DNA from 3 places in the Pseudomonas sp. NyZ480 genome. Region 1 is predicted to be linked to each of the others. Evidence: riboswitches for the same ligand, from Rfam matches in the RefSeq annotation. Region 1 holds a riboswitch; each other region holds the start of a gene.
The links. A riboswitch is a leader RNA that binds a small molecule or an ion and turns the genes downstream of it on or off. The one in region 1 is predicted to bind cobalamin.
Positions count from the first base shown of each region.

Region 2: linked by a shared signal. The riboswitch ahead of P3R38_RS15345 (TonB-dependent receptor) and the one ahead of cobO (cob(I)yrinic acid a,c-diamide adenosyltransferase) in region 1 are both predicted to bind cobalamin.
Region 3: linked by a shared signal. The riboswitch ahead of cobW (cobalamin biosynthesis protein CobW) and the one ahead of cobO (cob(I)yrinic acid a,c-diamide adenosyltransferase) in region 1 are both predicted to bind cobalamin.

Region 1 is NZ_CP120626.1:1,347,238-1,350,506, forward strand. Features, by position in the region: gene P3R38_RS06065 (NlpC/P60 family protein) at 1-408, shown strand, start outside; gene P3R38_RS06070 (C40 family peptidase) at 544-1,077, shown strand; cobalamin riboswitch at 1,221-1,439, shown strand; gene cobO (cob(I)yrinic acid a,c-diamide adenosyltransferase) at 1,562-2,173, shown strand; gene P3R38_RS06080 (cobyrinate a,c-diamide synthase) at 2,170-3,269, shown strand, end outside.
Region 2 is NZ_CP120626.1:3,340,083-3,343,351, forward strand. Features, by position in the region: gene lpxO (lipid A hydroxylase LpxO) at 1-449, shown strand, start outside; gene P3R38_RS15335 (carboxymuconolactone decarboxylase family protein) at 502-846, shown strand; gene P3R38_RS15340 (N-acetyltransferase) at 922-1,491, shown strand; cobalamin riboswitch at 1,543-1,749, shown strand; gene P3R38_RS15345 (TonB-dependent receptor) at 1,858-3,269, shown strand, end outside.
Region 3 is NZ_CP120626.1:2,961,561-2,964,829, forward strand. Features, by position in the region: gene cobN (cobaltochelatase subunit CobN) at 1-233, opposite strand, end outside; gene cobW (cobalamin biosynthesis protein CobW) at 237-1,304, opposite strand; cobalamin riboswitch at 1,399-1,608, opposite strand; partial or broken gene P3R38_RS13530 (IS481 family transposase) at 1,643-1,779, opposite strand.

The DNA of each region.
Region 1 (3,269 bases):
GCCGACAGTATTCTCGAACGTGGCATGTCGTTGATCGGCACGCGCTACCGTTTCGGCGGTACCTCGGAGAAGTCGGGCTTCGACTGCAGCGGTTTCATCGGCTACCTGTTCCGCGAAGAGGCGGGTGTGACCTTGCCGCGCTCTACCCGCGAGATGATCAACGTCGACGCACCGAAAGTGGCGCGCAACAAGCTCAAGCCGGGCGATTTGCTGTTCTTCAGCACCAATGGCCGTGGTCGTGTCAGCCATGCTGGCATCTACCTGGGTGACAACCAGTTCATCCACTCCAGCAGCCGCCGCAGCGGTGGTGTGCGCATCGACAGCCTCGGTGATCGCTACTGGAGCAAGACCTTCATCGAAGCCAAGCGAGCCTTGGCGATGGCGCCGACCAATATCGCGCGCAACTGATGGCAAAATGATGTACCCTGCCGCGGCGGCGATGCTGAAAAGCTCGCCGCCGTGCGCATTTATAGAAAGCGTCTAATCTAAATTCTCAACTCTTTTGGGCTGCGGCCCTACGGTCTCAGACAGGAAGTTCTGGCCATGGCGATGACGGCGCGCTTCGCATTCCTTTCCCTGGTGGCTCTGCTTGCCGCCTGTTCCAGCCATGCTCCGGCACCGGCCCCTGTGGTTCAGCCACAGATCCCGTACGCCCAGCCTGACATTTCGCCGATTGCCGACGATGTGCTCATACGCGCCATCGGCCTGGTCGGTACCCCCTATCGCTGGGGCGGTAACACGCCGGATTCCGGCTTCGATTGCAGTGGCCTGATCGGCTATGTCTACCGCGATGCAGCGGGCATCAGCCTGCCGCGATCGACCCGCGAAATGATCGTCATGCGTGCGCCAACGGTGGACCTCAATGCGCTGCAGTCCGGGGACTTGGTGTTCTTCGCCACCGGTGGCGGCTCGCAAGTGAGCCATGCCGGGATCTACGTGGGCGAAGGCCGCTTCGTGCATGCGCCTTCCACAGGCGGCACGGTGCGCCTGGACTACCTGTCCAACAGCTACTGGGCCAAGGCCTACCTGCAGGCCAAGCGAGTCATTCCCCAAGGCCACCTGGCGCAGAACCGCTGATCAGCTGATCGCATCCCCGGCGAGCGCTGGCGCTTGCGGCGGTCACCGAGGTAAGTCGCCAGGCCACCGCCGCGCCGCGTCCTGGAGAATGACCCCGCTCGTCGAACGAGCGCTTCGATTGACGCTCCCGGCCCAACCCTCTAACCTTCGCGCGTGTTTCAGGTGTCCTGCCAGCCTCGACTGGGCAGGGTGAAACTGGGAAGCCGGTGGGCGTCGGAAGACGCGAGCCCGGCGCTGCCCCCGCAACGGTAGGTGAGACGCGGCCGCGCAGGGCCACTGGGTGAACGCCCGGGAAGGCGCGCAGGCCAGGGCCACAGGCCCGCTCACGAGCCCGGAGACCGGCCTGATACTGCCAACGGCATCACGGAGGGTGATGCGCGGTGCACCGTGACCAGAGCGGGTCATGGCCCCTGCGCGTCCTCCGTCTGCCTGCCTATCGACCTGCCGCCGCTTCTCGCGTGGCGTCAGCCTGCGGAGAACCCTCATGAGCGAAACCACCGAACGCGACGAACGTCATCTGGCGCGTATGCAGCGCAAGAAGGCGATCATCGACGAGCGCATCGCCAATTCCCCCAACGAATGCGGCCTGCTGCTGGTGCTGACCGGCAACGGCAAGGGCAAGAGCAGTTCGGCGTTCGGCATGCTCGCCCGTGCGTTGGGCCATGGCATGCAGTGTGGTGTGGTGCAGTTCATCAAGGGCCGCAACAGCACGGGAGAAGAGCTGTTCTTCCGCCGCTTCCCCGAGCAGGTGCGCTACCACGTCATGGGCGAGGGCTTCACTTGGGAAACCCAGGACCGTCAGCGCGATATCGCTGCTGCCGAAGCGGCCTGGGCGGTGTCGCGGCAGTTGCTGCAGGACCCTTCGGTGCAGTTCGTGGTGCTCGACGAACTGAACATCGCCCTCAAGCATGGCTATCTCGATCTCGACCAGGTGCTGGCCGATATCCAGGCTCGCCCGCCAATGCAGCATGTGATCGTCACCGGCCGCGCAGCCAAGCCCGAAATGATCGAGATGGCTGACACGGTTACCGAAATGGGCATGCTCAAGCATGCGTTCCAGGCCGGTATCCGTGCGCAGAAGGGCGTGGAACTGTGAACCAAGCGCGCCAATGCCCTGCGGTGTTGATCGCCGCACCTGCATCCGGACAAGGCAAGACCACCGTCACCGCTGCGCTGGCACGGCTGCATCGCAACCTTGGGCGCAAGGTACGAGTGTTCAAGTGTGGGCCGGACTTTCTCGACCCGATGATCCTCGAGCGGGCCAGTGGTGCGCCGGTCTACCAATTGGACCTGTGGATGATCGGTGCGCAGGAGAGCCGTCGCTTGCTATGGGAAGCCGCTGCCGAAGCCGACCTGATCCTGATCGAGGGCGTCATGGGCCTGTTCGATGGCACCCCTTCGAGCGCCGATCTGGCGCGTCATTTTGGTGTGCCGGTGTTGGCGGTGATCGACGGCACGGCCATGGCCCAGACCTTTGGAGCATTGGCCTTGGGCCTGGCGCGCTACCAGGCCGACCTGCCGTTCGCCGGCGTGCTGGCCAACCGCGTCGGCAGCCTGCGTCACGCCCAATTGCTCGAAGGCAGCCTGACCGAAGGCCTGCGCTGGTATGGCGGTTTGTCCCGCGAGCGTGGCATCGAGCTGCCCAGTCGTCACCTGGGGCTTGTCCAAGCCAGTGAACTGAATGACCTCGACGCCCGCCTGGATGCAGCTGCCGAAGCCTTGGGCGCCAGTTGCGACGCAAGCCTGCCACCGGCGGTCACTTTCGCCGCACCGGAGCCGCGTCAGCTGTCGTCGTCGTTGGCTGGCGTGCGCATCGGGGTGGCCCGGGACGAAGCGTTCGCCTTCACCTATGGTGCCAACCTCGACGTGCTGCGAAGCCTGGGCGCGCAGCTTGAGTTCTTCTCGCCCCTGCATGACCGTGAAATGCCCCTGGTCGATAGCCTGTACCTGCCGGGAGGCTACCCCGAACTGCACCACCATGCATTGGCTGCCAACACCTCGATGCTCGACGCCCTGCGTGCCCACCACGCGCAAGGCAAGCCCCTGCTGGCGGAGTGTGGCGGCATGCTGTACCTGCTCGACGCGTTGACCGACGTGGCGGGCGAGCGGGCCGAGTTGCTTGGCCTGCTGCCTGGCGAAGCGATCATGCAGAAACGCCTTGCCGCCTTGGCCTTGCAGGCTGTGGAACTGCC
Region 2 (3,269 bases), 2.0 Mb from region 1:
AACTGGTGCGCCACCGCGACCCCTACGCCGGCTCCTACCGCTACCATCTGGGCCTGGATACACCGAACGACGACGGCTGCTACATCGATGTGGATGGCGAAAAGTATTCCTGGCGCGATGGCGAAGCGGTGGTGTTCGACGAAACGTACATCCACTACGCCGCCAATACCACCGATCACAACCGCATCATCCTGTTCTGCGACGTCGAGCGTCCGCTCAAGTACCGCTGGGCGACCGCCTTCAACCGCTGGTTCAGCCGCAATGTCATGGCCGCCGCCGCCGCGCCGAACACCGCCAACGACAAGACCGGCGGCATCAACCGTCTGTTCACCCGCATCTACCGGATCCGTGAGCGCGGCAAGGCGCTGAAGAAGCGTAACCGTACCCGCTACTACCTGGAAAAGTGGGCCGTGGTCGCGGCACTGCTGCTGGTGTTCATCTATATCTGAAGGCTTGGACTACCCTGAAAGCTCCTGCCCAAACCCCAACAAGGTGAAGACGATGAGCATGATGGACTGGGACGCCTACCGTAAGCAGTTGATGGCCGGCATCGGCGATCTCAAGCAACTCTCCCCCGACACCGTGGCCGGCTACATGACGGCCAGCGGTGCGGGTGCCAAGACCAACCACCTGGACGCCAAGACTCGCGAGTTGATCTCCCTGGCCGTGGCGGTCACCACCCGCTGCGACGGCTGCATCGCCGTGCACTCGCAGCAAGCCGTCAAACACGGCGCCACCCGCGAAGAAATCGCCGAAGCCCTGGGCGTGGCCGTCGCCATGAATGCGGGTGCCGCGCTGGTCTACTCGGCCCGGGCACTGGATGCCGTTGGCAAGGCCGACAGCTGAGGCCTGGCGGCGCCGCCCTTGCGCGACGGCGCCGCGTTACTCAGACTGGGCACCTCAGCCCTTGCAGGAACCCGCATGATCCACATCCGCCCCATGACGCCCGAAGACTTCGAGCGCTTCTGGCCAACCTTCCAGGCCGTCATCCAGGCCCGCGAAACCTACGCCTACGACCCTGCCCTCACTTTCGAACACGCCCGGCAACTGTGGCTGGAACTGCCCCTGCATACCCTGGTTGCCGAAGCGAACGGCGAGGTGCTCGGTTCGTATTACCTCAAGGCCAACGCGGCAGGTCCCGGCGCCCATGTGGGCAACTGCGGCTATATGGTTTGCGAAGCCGCCCGCGGGCGCGGCGTGGCGCGGATGATGTGCGAGCACTCGCAAAAGCTGGCACGCCAGGAGGGCTTCCTGGCCCTGCAGTTCAACTCGGTGGTGGCCAGCAACGAAGTGGCCGTGGCGCTGTGGCGGAAACTGGGTTTCGAAACGGTCGGTCGCCTGCCCAAGGCCTACCGCCATGCCCGTCTTGGGCTGGTGGATTGCCTGGTGATGTACAAATGGCTGGCCGACGAACCGGTGGTGGAGAAACCGCCGCTGCTGATCGGGCGCAAGAACATCGAAGCCCGCGTATCACGCCGCCGGGGTCGATAGCGCCATCGGCAATACCGCGCAATCCATTGACGCAGAGCCGTTTCGATGGTCAGATGCGCGCCAGTTTCAGGTGCCCTGCGCCGCCGCGCGCAGGGTGAAACGGGAAGCCGGTGAGTCGAGCTACACGACAAGTCCGGCGCTGCCCCCGCAACGGTAAGCGAGCGAACCCTTCGAAATACCACTGTGCAAACGCATGGGAAGGTGAAGGCTTCACGACCCTCGCAAGCCCGGAGACCGGCCTGGAGCTTCACTTGGCAACCCGCGGTGGGCGGGCGCAGGCCGGTTTGCGCGTGCGCGCCTGCGTGCGTGGCTCACCTTTGCGTGTTTTCCACCGGGATCCATTCATTCCTGCAGCCGTGGAACGACATGTCCCGTATTTACAAGCTTCACACACTGGCGGCCTGCCTGGCCGTGACTTTTCCTGCCCTGGCCGACGAACGAAGTGCCCTGGCCCTGCCCTCCACGGCCATCACCGGCACCCACGATGACGCCGCCGTGGACCTCGCCACCCCGACCCAGGCTGGCTCGCGCCTTAACCTCAGCGCCCTGGAAACCCCGGCCAGCACCAGCAGCATCAGCGCACAACAGATCCAGCAGCGCAACAACCTCACCGTTCAGGATGCAGTCAGCCGCTCGCCCGGCATCTCCTTCATCGGTACCCCAGGCGACGGCGGCACCGGTCTCTCGGCCAGGGGCTTTACCGGGCATGGATCGGTGATGACCCTGTTCGATGGCACACGCCTGTACACGGGCGCGGGCACCCAGACTTTTCCGGTAGACCCGTGGCTGGTCGAGCGTATCGACGTGATCCGTGGCCCGGCCTCGGTGCTGTATGGCGAGGGCGCAACCGGCGCGGTGGTCAACGTGATCCCCAAAAAGCCATTCAGCGGCCAGGTGCAGAACCATCTGCGCCTGGGCTATGGCGCCTGGGACCGTCAGCAACTGGGCCTGGACAGCGGCGGCAGCATCAGCGAGCGCCTCAGCTACCGGGTGACCCTCAACCGCCAGGCAAGCAACGGCTGGGTCGACCGCACCGACTCGCGCAGCCTGGCCCTGGGCGCCGCGTTGCGCTTCGACGCCAACGACGACCTCAGCTTCACCCTGGCCCACGAGCGCGGCGATGCCGAGCCGGCCAACGACTTCGGCACACCCTTGATCGACGGCCACTACCGCTCCAGCCTGCGCAAGAAGAACTACAACATCGACGATGACGTGCAGCGCTACCGTGATGCGTGGACTCGTTTCACCACCGACTGGACCCTCAGCGACCACCTCAGTGCCAGCAACCAGCTCTACTACATCAAGAGCCGCCGCCATTGGCGCAATGCCGAGGCCTACAGCTGGGATGCCGACCGTGACCAACTGCTGCGCCAGAGCTACCTGCAGATCAAGCATAATCAGGAGCAGATCGGCGACCGCCAGACCTTCACGCTCGACCACCGCCTGTTCGGCTTGGCCAGCACCACCCTGGTCGGCGCCGAGTACAACAAGATTCGCTTCAACGTCGACAGCAACTCACCCTACGACGATGTCGGTGGCGACTACGTCGACCCATGGCACCCAACTGCGGCGACGTTCCACAGCAACTCGCCGCTGCGCCCGCAGACGCTGTCCACCACCCACACCTTCGCCCTGTTCGCGGAAAACCGCCTTCGGGTCACCGAGCGCCTCTCGCTGGTGACCGGCGTGCGCCGCGACCAGAACCATATCGACCGCGACAACCTGGTCGACGGCACCCGCAGCGACCACAGCCTGCAAGGCGGCAACTGGCGCGCCGG
Region 3 (3,269 bases), 1.6 Mb from region 1:
TGGCGCAGCACCTGGTCGACATACAGGTCGACCGAAGCATGATTCTGCACCTGCATAGGGTTGGCTAGACGTACGCTGGGGAAGCCAGGCGGCAGTTGCTCGGCGGTGTCGGCGAGCAACGCCAGGTGCGAATCGCCGCTGCAGAGGATCACCAGGTCGGCGGGGGTCTGGCCGAGGTCGGCGATGCTGTCGTCCGGCACGAAACCGCCGGGCTGGGTCCGCAGCAGGTGCATGGGTCAGGCGCCCAGGGCCTTGCGCAGTCGCGCTTCCAGTTCACTGGCGTTCAGCTCCTGGCCGATCAGCACCAGGCGGGTGATACGCGGCTCGTCGGCGCGCCAGGCGCGATCGAAATGCTTGTCGAAGCGCGTGCCCACGCCCTGCACCAGCAGGCGCATCGGCTTGCCCGGAATGGCCGCGAAGCCTTTGGCGCGCAGAATGCCGAATTCGACCACCAACTGGGTCAGGGCATCGAGCAGCAAGCTTTCATCGGCTTCGGGCAGGTCGATGGAGATGGAGTCGAAGGCATCGTGGTCATGATCGTCATGGTCGTCGTCATCGTGGTGCGAATCGTGGTGGGTGCGGCGACCGTCGATATGCGCCTCGGATTCAGCCCCCACGCCCAGTAGTACGTCCAGTGGCAGGCGACCGCTGCTGGCTTCGATCACCTTGACTGCTGGCGGCAGCTCTTCGGCGACTTCCGCCCGGACCTTAGCCAGGCCTTGGGCGTCGATCAGGTCGGCCTTGTTGAGCACCACCAGGTCGGCACTGGCCAGTTGGTCGGCGAACAGTTCGTGCAGCGGCGATTCGTGGTCCAGGTTGGGGTCGAGCTTGCGCTGGGCATCTACCTGGTCTGGATAGGCTGCGAATGTGCCGGCGGCCACCGCCGGGCTGTCGACCACGGTGATGACGGCGTCCACAGTGCAGGCATTGCGAATTTCCGGCCACTGGAAGGCCTGTACCAGGGGTTTTGGCAGGGCCAGGCCGCTGGTTTCAATGAGAATGTGGTCGAGGTCGCCACGGCGCGCCACCAATTCGCGCATTACTGGGAAGAACTCTTCCTGTACGGTGCAGCACAGGCAGCCATTGGCCAGTTCGTAGACGCGTCCGCTGGCTTCTTCCTCGGTGCAACCGATGCTGCACTGCTTGAGAATTTCGCCGTCGATACCCAGTTCGCCGAATTCATTGACGATTACCGCGATACGGCGGCCTTGGGCATTGTCGAGCATGTGCCGGAGCAACGTGGTTTTGCCCGAGCCGAGGAAGCCGGTGACGATGGTGACGGGTAGCTTGGCCAGTGTTTTCATGTCGCAATGCCCTTGGCAGGATGGCGGGCATGCGGGACGAGAGCCACGGGCCAGTGGCCGGGCTTATTCGCCACCGGATCACCCCGCCCGGTTGAAAGTCGAAATCGTCCGAGGCAGGTCTCCTGGCTTGCACTGCTTCGCCCTCTCTCTGCGGGGGCTTGAGGGATGACGCCTTCCCGCGCTTGGGCGCAGTGGCTGTGTCGATCCGTTGTCGGTGCTTACAGTTGCGGGGGCAGCCGCGGCTTGTACCGCGTTCCCGTCTTAGCTTCGGCGCAGCCGAAGAACCTCGAAGCGGCAAGGCTACGCGTGGGGTGGCAGGTGGTCAACTGTTCGCACAATCGCTCGACCCATTTGTAGCCGGTCTTTCGGCTGATCTCGTAGGCCTGGCATAGGGCGCTGAAGCTGGGCGCCCCTTGCAGGAATCCGCGATGAAAAGCATTTTCAGGTCCATAGGTTTCAGCTCTCGCCAAGGCATGGTCAGAACCTCGAATACCGACCCTGTCAGTCAAAGACTGTTACCTATGTGCGTGATCTGATTTGTAACCCATGTGGGTGAGTCATGCCGCCAGACCTTTTTGGCTACTTTTTGGGGCGTCTGCCAAAAAGTGACCCGCTGTAAGAGCGGAAAGGTGGTTGAGCGTCGCTTTGGCAAATGGATATGCCCATGCATCCATAAACCAAAACTTTGAAGCACAGATTTAAGGGCGGCATTCAGATAGCGTGAATATCCATTCGCCATGGAGGGGCTCATTCACCCTTTCGCCTTTACGGCGACCTACTTTTGCTCTTGGGCAAAAGTAGGCAAAAACCGCTGGCTCCTATCATCCGGCCCCTACGCTTCGCTTCGGGGTTCCCTCGCTACGGGCTTGCTCCCGGGAGGACCGCGCTGAACGGCCCCTCCTGGGCCGCAGCGCTTGACGGGCATCCATGCCCGTCACCTCCCTCCGCAAGCCCTACGCTCGGCCTACTGACGTCGCAATTTGCAGCGCCTGGAATATCGCGCATTAAAAGCAAAAGCGGAGCATGAAATACCAACTCCGAACAACAACAACAACAACAACAACAACAACAACAACAGCTAAACCAGCCGCACATTCAATATTAAAACTATAAATGCGAGGCAAATTTTCTTTTGCTTCGCTTTGCTCTTGCTTCTAGCGCGCGGTAGTTCAGACGCCACCTAATGCGACTTCAGGAGGCCGAGCGCAGGGCTTGCGCAGGGAGGTGACGGGCATGGATGCCCGTCAAGCGCTGCGGCCCAGGAGGGGCCGTTCAGCGCGGTCCTCCCGGAGCAAGCCCGGAGCGAGGGAACCCCGGAGCGCAGCGCAGGGGCCGGATGATAGGAGCCAGACTTTTTTGGTTACTTTTTGGGGCGTCTGCCAAAAAGTGACCCGCTGTAAGAGCGGAAAGGTGATTGAGCGTCACCTTGGCAAATGGATATGCTCACGCATCCAGAAACCAAAACTTCAAACTTCAAACTTCAAAGCACAGATTTAAGGGCGGCATTCAGATAGCGTGAATATCCATTCGCCATGGAGGCGCTCACTCACCTTTTCGCCTTTACGGCGACCTACTTTTGCTCTTGGGCAAAAGTAGGCAAAAACCGCTGGCTCCTATCATCCGGCCCCTACGCTTCGCTTCGGGGTTCCCTCGCTACGGGCTTGCTCCCGGGAGGACCGCGCTGAACGGCCCCTCCTGGGCCGCAGCGCTTGACGGGCATCCATGCCCGTCACCTCCCTCCGCAAGCCCTACGCTCGGCCTACTGACGTCGCAATTTGCAGCGTCTGGGATATCGCGCATTAAAAGCAAAAGCGGAGCATGAAATACCAACTCCCAACTCCCAACAACAACAACAACAACAACAACAACAACAACAGCTAAACCAGCCGCACATTCAACATTAAAACTATAAATTCGAGGCGGACTTTCTTTTGCTTCGCTTTGCTCTTGCTTCTAGCGCGCGGT